2 regions of the Microbispora sp. H10670 genome follow, and region 1 is predicted to be linked to the other one. Evidence: predicted binding sites of a transcription regulator. Region 1 holds the regulator's gene; the other holds the start of a gene.
The links. The regulator HspR, encoded in region 1, represses chaperone genes until heat shock. The targets are predictions, from matches to a motif close to ANTTGAGTCNNNNNGACTCAANT.
Positions count from the first base shown of each region.

Region 2: the regulator HspR is predicted to act here: its motif matches at 2,682-2,704, upstream of lon (endopeptidase La).

Region 1 is NZ_JABBWW010000001.1:203,935-211,117, reverse strand. It holds gene HHX33_RS01050 (hypothetical protein) at 1-885, opposite strand, end outside; gene clpB (ATP-dependent chaperone ClpB) at 983-3,574, opposite strand; gene HHX33_RS01040 (heat shock protein transcriptional repressor HspR) at 3,615-3,962, opposite strand; gene dnaJ (molecular chaperone DnaJ) at 3,967-5,142, opposite strand; gene grpE (nucleotide exchange factor GrpE) at 5,221-5,871, opposite strand; gene dnaK (molecular chaperone DnaK) at 5,868-7,183, opposite strand, start outside.
Region 2 is NZ_JABBWW010000006.1:339,927-347,109, reverse strand. It holds gene lon (endopeptidase La) at 307-2,667, opposite strand; gene HHX33_RS12185 (MFS transporter) at 2,832-4,298, shown strand; gene HHX33_RS12180 (HAD-IA family hydrolase) at 4,368-4,958, opposite strand; gene HHX33_RS12175 (hypothetical protein) at 4,989-5,822, opposite strand; gene arfB (alternative ribosome rescue aminoacyl-tRNA hydrolase ArfB) at 6,026-6,448, shown strand; gene HHX33_RS12165 (SRPBCC family protein) at 6,495-6,983, opposite strand; gene HHX33_RS12160 (hypothetical protein) at 6,980-7,183, opposite strand, start outside.

The DNA of each region.
Region 1 (7,183 bases):
GGCGGCCGGCACACGCGACCCCGCCACGGTCGCCGCCGGTGCCGTGAGCGACCTCGCGGGCGACGAGAGGGCCGAGGCGCCCGCGGCGAGCGGCTTCGTGGCCGACGGAAGCCCGGACGTGCCAAGGGATATCGGCTTCGTCGACGACGGGAGGACCGATGTGCCGGCGGAGATCGGCTTCGCCGCTGACGGAGCGGTGGCCAGGCCGACGGGGAGAGACCTCGCCGGTACGCCGGCCGCTGCCGGGGTGGTCGCGCCGCCGACCGCGCTGGGAACACCCGCCGCGCGGCCGACCGCGCTGGGAACACCCGCCGCGCGGCCGGCCGCGCTGGGAACACCCGCCGCGCGGCCGCCGCCCGTGCCGGCCGCGCCGGGCACGCGGACCGGCGCGGCTCCGGCGGCTGGTGCGTTTCCGGTCCTCGGCACCAGGCCTGTCAGCGCCCTGGCGGACGACGTGCCCGGCAGTGCCCGAGAAGCGGTCAGGGCCGGCAGGACGGGCTTGGCCACCCCGGGAACGGCCGGATCCGGGACGGGCCTGCCGGGAAGCGAGCGGTGCCCCTGCCCGGCGGCGGATCCGGCGGCGTCCGCGATGCTCAGGACGCCCGCCGCCGGGGCCAGGGTGGCCGGAACGCCCCTCACGTTCCGGTCCGTGGCCTCGCGCCGCGCGATCTCGTGACGCGTGACGCCCTGGTCCGTGCTGTCATGGCCCGTGGCGTCGCGGCCCGTGACGTCGTGGCCTGTGATGTCGTGGTTTCGGGGACGGCAGGCGTCGGACGACGCGCCGTCCTTCGCCATCGCCGTGCCCCAGGTCAGCCAGCTCACTCCGGCGGTGACCGCCGCGAGCGCCGCGCACCGCCCTCGAATACTTCGTGATGTCCTGGACATCCACGTCCCCCTGATCGCGTACGGTAGTCCGACGAACGCCGAACGTAGCAGCGAGGGAAAAGGGCGGGGCGCGCTTGCCGCAATGGTGGAGAAGACCTTACCGAGCGGGCCCGATCTTCAGCGTGTCTCCCGCCTCGTCGATGTCGACGATTACCTCGTCGCCGTCCCGGATGGCTCCCGACAGCAGTTCCTTGGCGAGCCGGTCGCCGATCGCCGACTGGATCAGGCGGCGTAGCGGGCGCGCGCCGTACAGCGGGTCGTAGCCGGTCAGCGCGAGCCAGTCCCGGGCGGCGGGGGTGACCGTCAGCCTCAGCCGCCGGTCGGACAGCCTCTTGGCGAGCCGGGCGACCTGCAGGTCCACGATCTGCGACAGCTCCTCGGTGCCCAGCGCGTCGAACACGATGATGTCGTCGAGCCGGTTGAGGAACTCGGGCTTGAACGAGGCCCGCACCGCGTTCAGCACCGCTTCGCGCTTGCTCTCGCCCTCCATCGTGGGATCGACGAGGAACTGCGAGCCGATGTTCGAGGTGAGGATCAGGATGGTGTTGCGGAAGTCGACCGTGCGGCCCTGCCCGTCGGTGAGCCGGCCGTCGTCGAGCACCTGGAGCAGGATGTCGAAGACCTCGGGGTGGGCCTTCTCGATCTCGTCCAGCAGCACCACCGTGTACGGCCTGCGCCGTACGGCCTCGGTGAGCTGGCCGCCCTCCTCGTACCCGACGTAACCGGGCGGCGCGCCCACCAGCCGGGCGACGCTGTGCTTCTCGCCGTACTCGCTCATGTCGATGCGGGTCATGGCCCGCTCGTCGTCGAACAGGAACTCGGCGAGCGCCTTGGCCAGTTCGGTCTTGCCGACGCCGGTCGGGCCGAGGAACAGGAAGGAGCCGGTCGGCCGGTCGGGGTCGGCGATGCCGGCCCGGGCCCGCCGTACGGCGTCGGAGACGGCCTGCACGGCCTCGCGCTGGCCGATGAGGCGCCTTCCGAGCTCGTCCTCCATCCGCAGCAGCTTGGCGGTCTCGCCCTCCAGCAGCCGCCCGGCGGGGATGCCGGTCCACGAGGAGATGACCTCGGCGATGTCGTCGGGGCCGACCTCCTCCTTCACCATCGGCTCGGCCTCTGCCTCCGCCGACTCGGCGGCCCTGGTGGCCTCGGCGAGCTCCTTCTCCAGGCGGGGCACGTCGCCGTACATGAGCCGGGACGCGGCCTCGAAGTCGCCGTCGCGCTGGGCCCGCTCGGCCGCGCCACGCGCCTCGTCGAGCTGCTTCTTCAGCTCGCCGACCTTGTTGAGGCCGGCCTTCTCCCGCTCCCACCGGCTGACCAGGGCGTTGAGGTCCTCCTGGCGGTTGGCCAGCTCCTCGCGGAGCTTCTCCAGGCGCTGGCGGCTGGCCTCGTCGGTCTCCTTCGCGAGCGCGAGCTCCTCCATCTTCAGGCGGTCCACGCTCCGCTGGAGCTGGTCGATCTCCACCGGCCGCGAGTCGATCTCCATGCGCAGCCGCGACATCGACTCGTCCACCAGGTCGATGGCCTTGTCGGGCAGGTAGCGCGCGGTGATGTAGCGGTCGGAGAGCGTCGCGGCGGCGACCAGCGCGCTGTCGGAGATCTGCACCTGGTGGTGGGCCTCGTAGCGGCCCTTGAGCCCGCGCAGGATCGCGATCGTGTCCTCGACGGTCGGCTCGCCGACGTAGACCTGCTGGAAGCGCCGCTCCAGCGCCGGGTCCTTCTCGATGCGCTCGCGGTACTCGTCGAGCGTGGTGGCGCCGATCATCCGCAGCTCGCCGCGGGCCAGCATGGGCTTGAGCATGTTGCCCGCGTCCATCGCGCCCTCGGCCGCGCCCGCTCCGACCATCGTGTGCAGCTCGTCGATGAACGTCACGATCTGGCCGTTGCTCTCCTTGATCTCGGTGAGCACGGCCTTGAGGCGCTCCTCGAACTCGCCGCGGTACTTCGCGCCCGCGACCATCGCGCCGAGGTCGAGCGCCACGAGACGCTTGTTGCGCAGGCTCTCGGGCACGTCGCCCGCGACGATCCGCTGGGCGAGGCCCTCCACCACGGCGGTCTTGCCGACGCCGGGCTCGCCGATCAGCACGGGGTTGTTCTTGGTGCGGCGCGACAGCACCTGGACGACCCGGCGGATCTCGCTGTCGCGTCCGATGACCGGGTCGAGCTTGCCCGCCCTCGCCGCCTCGGTGAGGTCGACGCCGTACTTCTCCAGCGCCTGGTAGGTGTCCTCCGGCGTCTCGCTGGTCACCCGCGCGTGCCCGCGGACCTTCTCGAACGCCTCCAGCAGCGCGTCGGGGGTGGCGCCCACGCCCTTCAGCAGGTCGGCGACCTGTCCTCCGTCGGTCGCCAGCCCGACCAGCAGGTGCTCGGTCGAGACGTACTCGTCTTCGAGCTGCTTGGCCCGCTGGGCGGCCGTGTTGATCACGGTCAGCAGCTGGCGGGAGCTGGACGGCGCGCTCACGGTGGAGCCCTGCGCCTTGGGCAGCCGGCTCAGCAGTTCCTCGGCCTGGGCGCGCAGCCTCGCCGGGTCCGCGCCGACGGCCTGCAGCAGCGAGGCGGCGATGCCGCCGTTCTGCGCCAGGAGGGTCGTCAGGAGGTGGGCGGGCGCCACCTCGGGATTGCCGTCGGCCGCGGCGCGGCGCACGGCCGCCGACAGGGCCTCCTGGCTCTTCTGGGTGAACTTGTAGTCCATATGTCGATGCCTCGATTCCCCGTTAAGGCAGGTGGCAGGTTCAGGCAGGTGGCAGTTCGTAGCGGACCAGTGCCCGCACCATGGTGAGCTCACCCCGCAGCCGCGTGACCTCCTCGCGCAGGCGCAGGTTCTCCGTCTCCAGTTCGAGAATGCGCTTGATGCCGGCGAGGTTGATGCCGTGCTCCTGGGAGAGCCGCTGGACCTCGCGCAGCAGCACGATGTCCCGGGTGGAGTACAGCCGTCCCCGCCCCGCCGTACGGCCGGGGCTGACGAGGCCGAGCCGGTCGTACTGGCGGAGCGTCTGCGGATGCAGCCCGGACAGCTGGGCGGCCACGGAGATCACATAGACAGGTGTGTCGTCGGAGATGTCGAAAAACCTGGCATCCATCGGCTCACTCGCTTCTGGCCTGCTTGATCAGCTCTTCGCGGAGGTCCGGCCCCTCGGTCGCGTTCCTGAACTCCTCAAGGGCCGCGCGGGCCTTGTCGTCCAGGTTCTGCGGCACCATCACCTGGACGGTGACCAGCAGATCGGCCTTGGTGCCGTCCTTGCGCGGGGCCCCGCGCCCGCGCACCCGGAAGGTCCGCCCGTTCGGCGTGCCCTCGGGGATTCGGAGGGTCACCGGCATGCCCTTGAGCGTCGGCACCTTGATCTCGGCGCCGAGCGCGGCCTCGGGGAAGGTGACGGGGACCGTGACGGTCAGGTTCTCCCCGCTGCGGCCGAACACCGGGTGCGGCTTCACGTGCACCAGCACGTAGAGGTCGCCCGCCGGGCCGCCGTTCTCACCCGGCGCGCCCTTGCCCTTGATCCTGATGCGCTGGCCGTCGCCGACCCCGGCGGGAATGCGCGCCTGGATCGTGCGGGTGCTCTTGCCGCGCCCGCTGCCCTCGCAGACGGGGCAGGGGTCGTCGACCACCAGGCCCCGGCCGCGGCAGTCGCGGCACGGCTCGGAGAAGGCGAAGTTGCCGAGGTTGCGGCTGGCGGCCCCGGTTCCCTCGCAGGTCGGGCAGACCCTCGGCGTGGTGCCGGCCTTCGCCCCCGTGCCGCCGCAGGCCGCGCAGGCGGACGAGCTGGTGAGCCGGAGCGACACCGTGGTGCCGTCGACCGCCTCGCCGAAGGCGAGCGTCACCTCGGACTCGACGTCCTGGCCGCGCCGTGGCCGGCCGGTGGTGGTGGTCGTGCGCGGGCCGCCACCCCGGTTGAACAGCCCGCCGAAGAGGTCCCCGATCCGTTCGCCCGAACCCGAGCCCCCGAACAGGTCGCCGAGGTCGAAGTTGAAGCTGCCGCCGCCTGGCCGCTGGCCACCCGCGCCGGTGAACCCGCCCACGCCGGACCCGAACAGCGTGCGCGCCTCGTCGTACTCCTTGCGCCGCTTGGCGTCGGAGAGCACGTCGTAGGCCGCGGAGACCTCCTTGAACTTCTCCTCGGTCTGCTTGTTGCCGGGGTTCGCGTCGGGGTGGTACTGCCGGGCGAGCTTGCGGTACGCCTTCTTGATTTCCTCGGCGCTCGCGGTCTTGGGCACACCAAGGACGGCGTAGTAGTCCTTTTCCAAGTAGTCCTTGGTGCTCATCTATCGCTTCCTTCACACGAAAGGGGAGTGACTGAGGTCTCTCCCGATCCTTCCCGATCGGGAGAGACCCCGGGCTGTTCAGTTCTCGTCGGATCCATCGGCGGCGCCGGAGTCGTCCGCCGCGTCGCGCGGCGCCTCCTCCTCGCTCGGCTCGGCGACGGCCACCCGGGCCGGGCGCAGGATCCGGTCGTTGATCCGGTAGCCCGGCTGGAGGATCTCGACGCACGTCGGCTCCGTCACCTCCGCCGAGTAGCTGTGCAGCAGGGCCTCGTGCACGGTCGGGTCGAAGGGGTCGCCCTTCGTGCCGTACGTGGCCAGGCCCAGCTTGCCGACGGCCGCCTCCAGCGACTCGCTCACCTTCGCGAAGCCGCCGGTGAGCTCGCCGTGGTCGCGGGCGCGCCCGATGTCGTCGAGCACCGGCAGCAACTCGGTGAGCACGCTCGCCACGGCCTGCTCCTTGACGGTGATCCGGTCGCGCTCGACCCGCTTGCGGTAGTTGCTGAACTCCGCCTGCAGGCGCTGGAGATCGGCGGTGCGCTCGGCGAGCAGGTCCGCGGCGGACCCGTCGGCCGCCACGGCCTCCGGCTCCTGGGCGACGGAGGAGGACTCCTCCTGCGCCACGCCGTCGTCCGCCGTGGTGGCCTCGCGGGCCCTGCCGGTCTCCGGGTCGATCTTGCGGTTGTCGCGGATCACCGGCTCCTCCCCGGAACCGTTCTCACGCGGGCTCACTTGGTGCCGCCCTCCCGCTCGTCGTCGACGATCTCGGCCTCGACGACGTCCTCGTCGGCCTTCGCCTGCTGGCCGCCCGCACCGGCGTCCGCGCCGGGCGCGGCGCCCTCGGCTCCGGCCGCCTGGGACTGGGCGTAGATCGCCGAGCCCATCTTCTGGCTGACGGTCGCGAGCTTCTCGGCGGAGTCGCGGATGACGGCCGTGTCGGTGCCCTCCAGCGCCTTCTTCAGCTCGGCGAGGGAGTCGTTGACCTCGGTCTTCACGTCGGCCGGGACCTTGTCGTCGTTCTCGCGGAGGAACTTCTCCGTCTGGTAGGCCAGCGCGTCCGCGTTGTTGCGGACCTCGGCGTCCTCGCGGCGCTTCCGGTCGTCCTCGGCGTAGGACTCCGCCTCGCGCATCATCCGCTCGATGTCGTCCTTGCCCAGGGCCGAGCCGCCGGTGATGGTCATCGACTGCTCCTTGCCCGTGCCGAGGTCCTTCGCCGACACGTTCACGATGCCGTTGGCGTCGATGTCGAAGGTGACCTCGATCTGCGGGATGCCGCGCGGGGCCGGGGCGATGCCGGTCAGCTCGAAGGTGGCGAGCTTCTTGTTGTACGCCGCGATCTCACGCTCGCCCTGGTAGACCTGGATCTGCACCGACGGCTGGTTGTCCTCGGCCGTGGTGAAGACCTCCGAGCGCTTGGTCGGGATCGTCGTGTTGCGCTCGATGATCTTGGTGAAGATCCCGCCCTTGGTCTCGATGCCGAGGCTCAGCGGGGTCACGTCGAGCAGCAGGACGTCCTTGACCTCGCCCTTGAGGACACCGGCCTGGAGCGCGGCGCCGATGGCGACGACCTCGTCCGGGTTCACGCCCTTGTTGGGCTCCTTGCCGCCGGTCAGCTCCTTGACCAGCTCGGAGACGGCCGGCATGCGGGTCGAGCCGCCGACCAGCACGACGTGGGCGATGTCGGAGACCTTGACGCCGGCGTCCTTGATGACCTGGTGGAAGGGGCCCTTGCAGCGTTCGAGCAGGTCGGCGGTGATCCGCTGGAACTCCGCCCGGGTCAGCTTCTCCTCCAGGTGCAGCGGGCCCTCGGAGGAGGCGGTGATGTAGGGCAGGTTGATCGTGGTCTCGGTCTGCGCCGACAGCTCGATCTTCGCCTTCTCGGCCGCCTCGCGCAGGCGCTGGAGGGCCATCTTGTCCTTGGCCAGGTCGACCCCGTGCGCGTTCTTGAAGCGGGTCACCAGTTCGTCGACGACGCGCTGGTCCCAGTCGTCGCCGCCGAGGTGGTTGTCACCGCTGGTCGCCTTGACCTCGACGAACCCGTGCC
Region 2 (7,183 bases), on a different contig from region 1:
TACGCCTTCGCGGGAGGGGCGGGAGGACCAGGGGCTCAGCCCGTGGGACACTCGCGTCGAGGCGGGTTCATCAGGTTCGGTACGCTCACGACCAGCTGAAACCACCCGTGAGCCTTCCGGTATTCCAGACCTGGAATGTGCCCTTTGTCACACGACAAGGCCCGCGTCCCGGGACGGGACGCGGGCCTCACGTGGGCGACCGCCGTGCGCAGGAGCCTCCGGGCGGTGCCGCCGCTCACCGGCAGCGCTCCGGGCGCCCGATGCCGATGCCGGCCCTGCGACCGCCTGGCGGCGATCAGCCGGCGGTCAGGCGACGGCCTGCCGCGTGACCGTGGCGGGGGTCAGGGCCAGGTCGAGGACCTCGCGGACGTCGCTCACCGCGTGGACGGTGAGGTCGGCCAGCACCTCGGCCGGCACGTCGTCCAGGTCGGGCTCGTTGCGCGCGGGGATGAGCACGGTGGTGATCCCGGCCCGGTGGGCGGCGAGCAGCTTCTGCTTGACCCCGCCGATCGGCAGCACCCTGCCGGTGAGGGACACCTCGCCGGTCATCGCCACGTCACCGCGGACCGGGCGGCCCGAGAGCAGGGAGGCCAGGGCCGTGGTCATCGTGACACCCGCCGACGGGCCGTCCTTCGGCACCGCGCCCGCGGGCACGTGGATGTGCACCGACCGGTCCCTGAGCGACCCGACCGGCAGCTCCAGCTCCGCGCCGCGCGACCGCAGGAAGGACAGCGCGATCTGCGCCGACTCCTTCATCACGTCACCGAGCTGCCCGGTGAGCGTGACGCCGGTCGCCCCGGTCTCGGGGTCGGCCAGCGACGCCTCGACGTAGAGGACGTCGCCGCCCGCGCCGGTCACCGCGAGGCCCGTGGCCACGCCCGGCACCGCCGTACGCTGGCGGGCCTCCGGCAGGGACGACTCGGGCACGTGCCGCGGCCGGCCCAGGTGGGCGACCAGGTCATCGGGGGCGACCGTCACCGGCAGCTCCGTCTCGCCGAGGGCGACCTTCGCCGTCACCCGGCGCAGGACGCGGGCGATCGACCGCTCCAGTGACCGGACGCCGGCCTCGCGGGTGTACTCGCCCGCCAGGCGGCGCAGCGCCGCCTCCTCCACCGTCACGTCGGCGGTGGTGAGGCCCGCCTTCTCCAGCTGGCGCGGCAGCAGGTGGTCGCGGGCGATGGCGACCTTCTCGTCCTCGGTGTAGCCGTCCAGCGTGACGAGCTCCATCCGGTCGAGCAGCGGTCCGGGCACCTGCTCCAGGACGTTGGCCGTCGCGAGGAACAGCACGTCGCTGAGGTCGAGCTCGACCTCCAGGTAGTGGTCGCGGAAGGTGTGGTTCTGCGCCGGGTCGAGCACCTCCAGCAGCGCGGCCGTCGGGTCGCCCCGGTAGTCCGCACCGACCTTGTCGATCTCGTCCAGCAGCACGACGGGGTTCATCGAGCCCGCCTCGCGGATCGCCCGGACGATGCGGCCCGGCAGCGCCCCGACGTACGTGCGCCGGTGGCCGCGGATCTCCGCCTCGTCGCGCACGCCGCCCAGGGCGACCCGGACGAACTTCCTGCCCATGGCGCGGGCGACCGACTCGCCGAGGGAGGTCTTGCCGACCCCGGGAGGGCCGGCCAGCGCGAGCACGGCGCCGCTGCGGCGCCCGCCGACCACGCCGAGGCCCTGGTCGGCCCGGCGCTTGCGGACCGCGAGGTACTCCACGATGCGGTCCTTCACGTCGTCGAGGCCGGTGTGGTCGGCGTCGAGCACCGCGCGGGCGCCCGCGATGTCGTAGGAGTCGGTCGTGTGGACGTTCCACGGAACGTCCAGCACCGTGTCGAGCCAGGTGCGGATCCAGCCGGTCTCGGGCGACTGGTCGGAGGTGCGCTCCAGCTTGGCGACCTCCTTGAGCGCCGCCTCCCGGACCTTCTCGGGCAGGTCGGCGGCCTCGATGCGGGCCCGGTAGTCCTCCTCCTCGTCGGAGGGGTCGCCGCTCAGCTCGCCCAGCTCCTTGCGTACGGCGGCGAGCTGCTGGCGCAGCAGGAACTCGCGCTGCTGCTTCTCCATGCCCTCCTGGACGTCCTTGCGGATGGTCTCCGCGACGTCCATCTCGGCGAGGTGGTCGCGGGCCCACCCGACGAGCTTGTCGAGACGCTCCGCGGGGTCGGCGATCTCCAGCAGCAGCAGCTTCTGCTGGATGGTCAGCCAGGGGGCGTACCCCGAGCTGTCGGCGAGGACGGCAGGGTCGGTGATCTGGTTGACGGCGTCGACGACCTGCCACGCGCCCCGCTTCTGCAGGATCGTGGTGGTCAGAGCCTTGTACTCCTTGGCCAGTTCACCGGCCCTCGGCCCGGCGGCGACCGGTTCCAGCACCGTCGCCTCGACCCACAGCGCCGCGCCGGGGCCGGTGGTGCCGGTGCCGACGCGCATGCGGTGCACGCCGCGCACGACGGCCGCGGGCTCGCCGCCCGGCAGCCGTCCGACCTGTTCCACGACGGCGCTCACCCCCACCGGGCCGTAGCGGCCGTCGACGCGGGGCACCAGCAGGACCGTGCTCTCTCCACCGGCCCGGGCGGCGTCGATGGCCGCGCGGACCTCGGAGGCCGACAGGTCAAGGGGAACGACCATGCCGGGCAGGACGACCTCGTCGTCGAGCGGGAGGACGGGAAGGACCTGGGACATCAGCACTCCAATGGGGTTGAGTTATGCCGACTCAACTAACAGGAGCCCGTCCCTGTTCCCTGTTCTGCGTCAGTTCGCTGTGAGCGATCGTAATCGTGTAATCGCTGCATGATCCCCCGATTCCGCGACGCGTCCACACCTTCGGATGGCGCATGATGGCGTGCATGGAATCCGGGCATATCCGACTCCGCTCGGCGACGGGCCGGTGGGTGCTGCTCACCACGGTCCTCGGGTCGTCCCTGGCGACCCTCGACGGCACCGTGGTCAACGTGGCCCTCCCCGCCCTCGGGCGCGACCTCGACGCCGGGATGTCCGGCCTGCAGTGGACCGTGAACGGCTACACGCTCACGATGGCCGCGCTGATCCTGCTGGGCGGGTCGCTGGGCGACCGGCTCGGCCGGCGCAAGATCTTCGTCGTCGGGGTGGTGTGGTTCGCCGTGGCCTCCGCCCTCTGCGGGATCGCGCCGAACGCCCCCGTGCTCGTGCTCGCCCGCGCGCTCCAGGGCATCGGGGCGGCCCTGCTGATCCCCGGCAGCCTCGCGATCATCCAGGCGAGCTACGCGCCGGACGACCGGCCCCGCGCCGTCGGCGCCTGGTCGGGGCTGGGCGGCGTGGCCGCCGCCGTCGGGCCGCTGCTCGGCGGGTGGCTCGTCGAGGCGGCCGGCTGGCGGTGGGTGTTCCTGCTCAACCTGCCGCTCGCGGCCGTCGTGGTCGGCGTCGCCGCCCGGCACGTGCCCGAGACCAGGGACGCCGGGCCGCACGGCCGCTTCGACGTGCTCGGGACCGTCCTCGCCGCCCCCGCGCTGGCCGGCCTGACGTACGGCCTGATCCTGGCGGGTGACGGGCTGGTGCCGCTGGCCGCCGGAATCGCCTTGTCCGTCTGTTTCGTGGTGGTGGAGATCCGGCGCTCTCCCCGATCGCTCGTCCCCGTGGGGGTGTTCGCCTCGCGGGAGTTCACCGCCGTCAACGTCGTCACGCTGGTCATGTACGCGGCGATGGGGCTGGTGTTCTTCCTCCTGGTCGTCCAGCTCCAGGTGTCGGCCGGGATGTCACCCATCGCCGCCGGGTCGGCGATGCTCCCGGTCACCATCCTCATGCTGCTGCTGTCGTCCCGGGCCGGCGACCTGGCGGGGAGGATCGGCCCGCGCCTGCCCATGACGGGAGGGATCCTGCTGTGCGCGGCCGGGCTGCTGCTCATGAGCCGCATCGGCCCCGGCGCGTCCTACCTGGCCGACGTGCTGCCCGCGGCGTGCGTCTTCGGGCTCGGCCTGTCCACCGCCGTCGCTCCCCTCACCGCGACGGTGCTCGCCACGGCGGAGGAGCGGTACGCGGGGGTCGCGAGCGGGGTCAACAACGCCCTGGCCAGAACGGGCGGGCTGCTGGCCGTCGCCGCCGTGCCGCCGCTCGTGGGGCTGACGGGCGACGCCTACGAGTCGCCCGCCGCGTTCACCCGGGGGTTCCACACGTCGATGCTGGTCTGCGCGGTCATGATGGCCGTCGCGGCGGTCGTCGCCTTCGTCACGATCAGGACGAACGTCCTCGCCGCCCGGACGGCCGGGCCGCCCGCGCCCGAACCCGCCGGCGAGGCTCGGCCGCTCGGCTCCCGCCCTCCGGCGAGTTCGGGCACCTGACCCGGGGGTTCACGCACCCCCCGCGCCCCGTACGCGGGGTGGCCGGACACGGTCGTGGAGCGGCCGCGCTCAGCCGAGAAGCGTCTTCAGGTCCTCGCGCAGCGCGGCGGCGTCGCGGAAGTGGACGGCGGCGAGCCCCGCCCCCTCGGCCGCGGCGACGTTCTCCAGCCGGTCGTCCACGAAGACGAGGTCGCCGGGGGCGACCCCGAGCCAGGCCACCGTCTCGTGGAAGATCTCCGCCTCCGGCTTCACCAGACCCATCCGGCCGCTGTAGAAACGCGGGCCGATCGGCCGCATGAACGGCAGCACGTCGATGCCCTCGGCGACGCAGACCGGCATGTTGGACAGCAGCGCCATCGGCACCCCGACCTTGGCCAGCTCGTCGACGATCGCCACCGTCTCCTCGTTGGGCCGCGACCAGCTCGCCACGTCGAGGGCGACGACCTCGTCCAGGCCGGCGCCGTCCATCGGCCTGCCGTACACGTGGGACCAGTACGCGGCCGGGTCGAGCGAACCCCGGTCGAAGTCGAGCCGCACCTCCCAGTAGCGGTCTTCGAACCCGGGCTCGGCCCCTGGGACGTACGAGGCCAGGCGGGCGACGTCCTCGGGGGCCTGGGGGAGGGAGACGACGTTGCCGTAGTCGAAAAGCACAGTCTTCATGGTCGTACGATCATAACGCGTGTGCGCGACTCAGGTCACGAAGGGCTTCAGGTACTCGTTGGCGCCTCCGCAGCGCAGGTAGTTGCGCACGGTGTGGAAGTCCAGCCAGTCGATGTCGCAGGAGACGTCCCGCTCGACCCCGTCGAAGCACGACGCCAGCGCGGCCGGGATCGCGGCGATGTCGTCCTTGTCGGCGATGTTGATCCAGCGGCGCACGCCCGGCGGGCGCGCTCCCCGGCCCCGGACCGGCACGGGGGCGAGCCGGTCGAACACGACGCGGCGCATGCCGAGCGGGCTGCCCAGCGTGACCAGCAGGTCGACGGACAGGTCGGGATGGGCCCACAGCGCCTCGTACGTGACCACGCTGCCGAGGGAGTGCGCGACGACCGCCCGGGGCCGGCGCCGGCGGATGACGTCGGCCACCGTGTCGCGGGCCCGTACGCGCGGGGCGCCGCCGCCGAGGTAGGTGGCCACCTCCGGGCAGAAGTCCTGCGCGAAGCGCACCGCCGCGGGGCCCAGCCTCGCCAGCAGCCACTCGGCCAGCAGGTGCGCGACGCCGGTCAGCGACTCCCCCGCCGCGTCCCGGAACGGGCCGCCGAGCTGGGCGGCCCAGTCGGCGAAGACCAGCTTCGAGGGCGTGCCCATCTGCCGGACCGGCCGGGGCGGGCCGCTGTGGAGATGGTGGGCGTAGTAGGCGATCTCGGTGAAGTAGTCGCCGGCGCCGCCCGCCCAGCCGCCCAGTCCCTGGTGCAGGTAGGCGTTCCACTTGGCCCGCACGGCCGCGGCGGCACCGTCCGCCGATCCGCCGGCGTCCTCGTAGTAGTGGTACTTGCCTATGCCGTGCACGCCGACGATCGAGGTCATGCTCCCGCCCCACAATGTCGCCCGGTTTCCGGAGGTCCCGGTTTTCCGGACGTCACTGTGCACGAGGCGCTGGACCGTGACAACCACAAGCCGCGTTTACGGTGATAAATGACGCGCGCCAGTGGTATCTACGTGGATAAGTTGTTCGTCCGGTCCGTTAATCCCCCTGTTCGCCCCGCCCGTCCGACCGAAGAGGAATCGCCATGACAGGCCCGTTGCACGTCCGCGGCTCGATCGTCGTGCCCGAGGCCGAGCTGACCTGGCGTTTCTCCCGCTCGTCCGGCCCGGGCGGCCAGGGCGTCAACACCACCGACAGCCGGGTCGAGCTGGGCTTCGACGTCGCGCGCACGACCGCCCTCGGCCCGGCGCTTCGGGCGCGCGCGCTCGAACGGCTCGCCCCCCGGCTGGTCGACGGTGTGATCACGGTGACGGCCTCGGAGCACCGGTCGCAGTTGCGCAACCGCGAGGCGGCGCGGGAACGGCTGGCCGCGCTGCTCCGCGACGCGATCGCGCCGCCGCCCAAGCGGCGCCGTTCCACCAAGCCCTCCAGGGGCGCGGTCGAGCGCCGCCTGGCGGCCAAGAAACAGCGCTCCGACCTCAAGCGCCTGCGCCGTACGGCGGACTGAGCCGACCGGCGGGCACCCGGCCGGGGCCACGCCACCGGCCGCGCCTCTACCGGTGCCCTCGGGGCGTCTCCGCGGTACGGGCGAGGTGGGCGGCGATGGCCTCCTCCCAGGAGCGCAGGAACGCGGGGTAGCCGTCCGCGAACCCGGCCAGTTCGGCCTCGGCCGCGACGGTGAGCGGAGTGAGGTCGTAGGTGACCGTCACGTCGCTGTGCCCGCTCCCGTCCGGCGCGAGCACGACGCCGACCGTCCCGGCGTGGACTCCCTCGCGCACCCGGGCGTAGGAGACCGACGAGCCGGGCTCGTGGGGGTCATGGGCGCGGTGCAGGACGATCCAGGTGGTGGCCGCGCCGTCCGCGCCGGTCTGGAAGACCGTTCCCGGCGCCGTGTCGTCCGCGACCCCCTCGGGGAAGCGCGGCTCCCAGCCCTCGACCCACTCCCGTTCGCCGTACGGCGTGAAGAGCCGGAACGCCTCGGCCGGCGGGAGCGCGACCCGCAGGCCGCCGGTGAGGCGGCGGCGCCGCGGCGCGGCGCTCACCTCTCCTCCAGCAGGTGGGCGTCGGCGGCCGTGAGCGTCAGGCCGTAGACCTCTCTGAGCTGCTCGATCTTGGTGAGGGTCTCCGGCCCGAACGGCGGCCTGCCCTCGAAGGCGTGCAGGACGATCCCCTCCACGAGGTCACCGAGGGAGATGTCCAGGTATTCGGCCAGGCCCTTGAGCACCTTCAGCGTGTTGCGCTC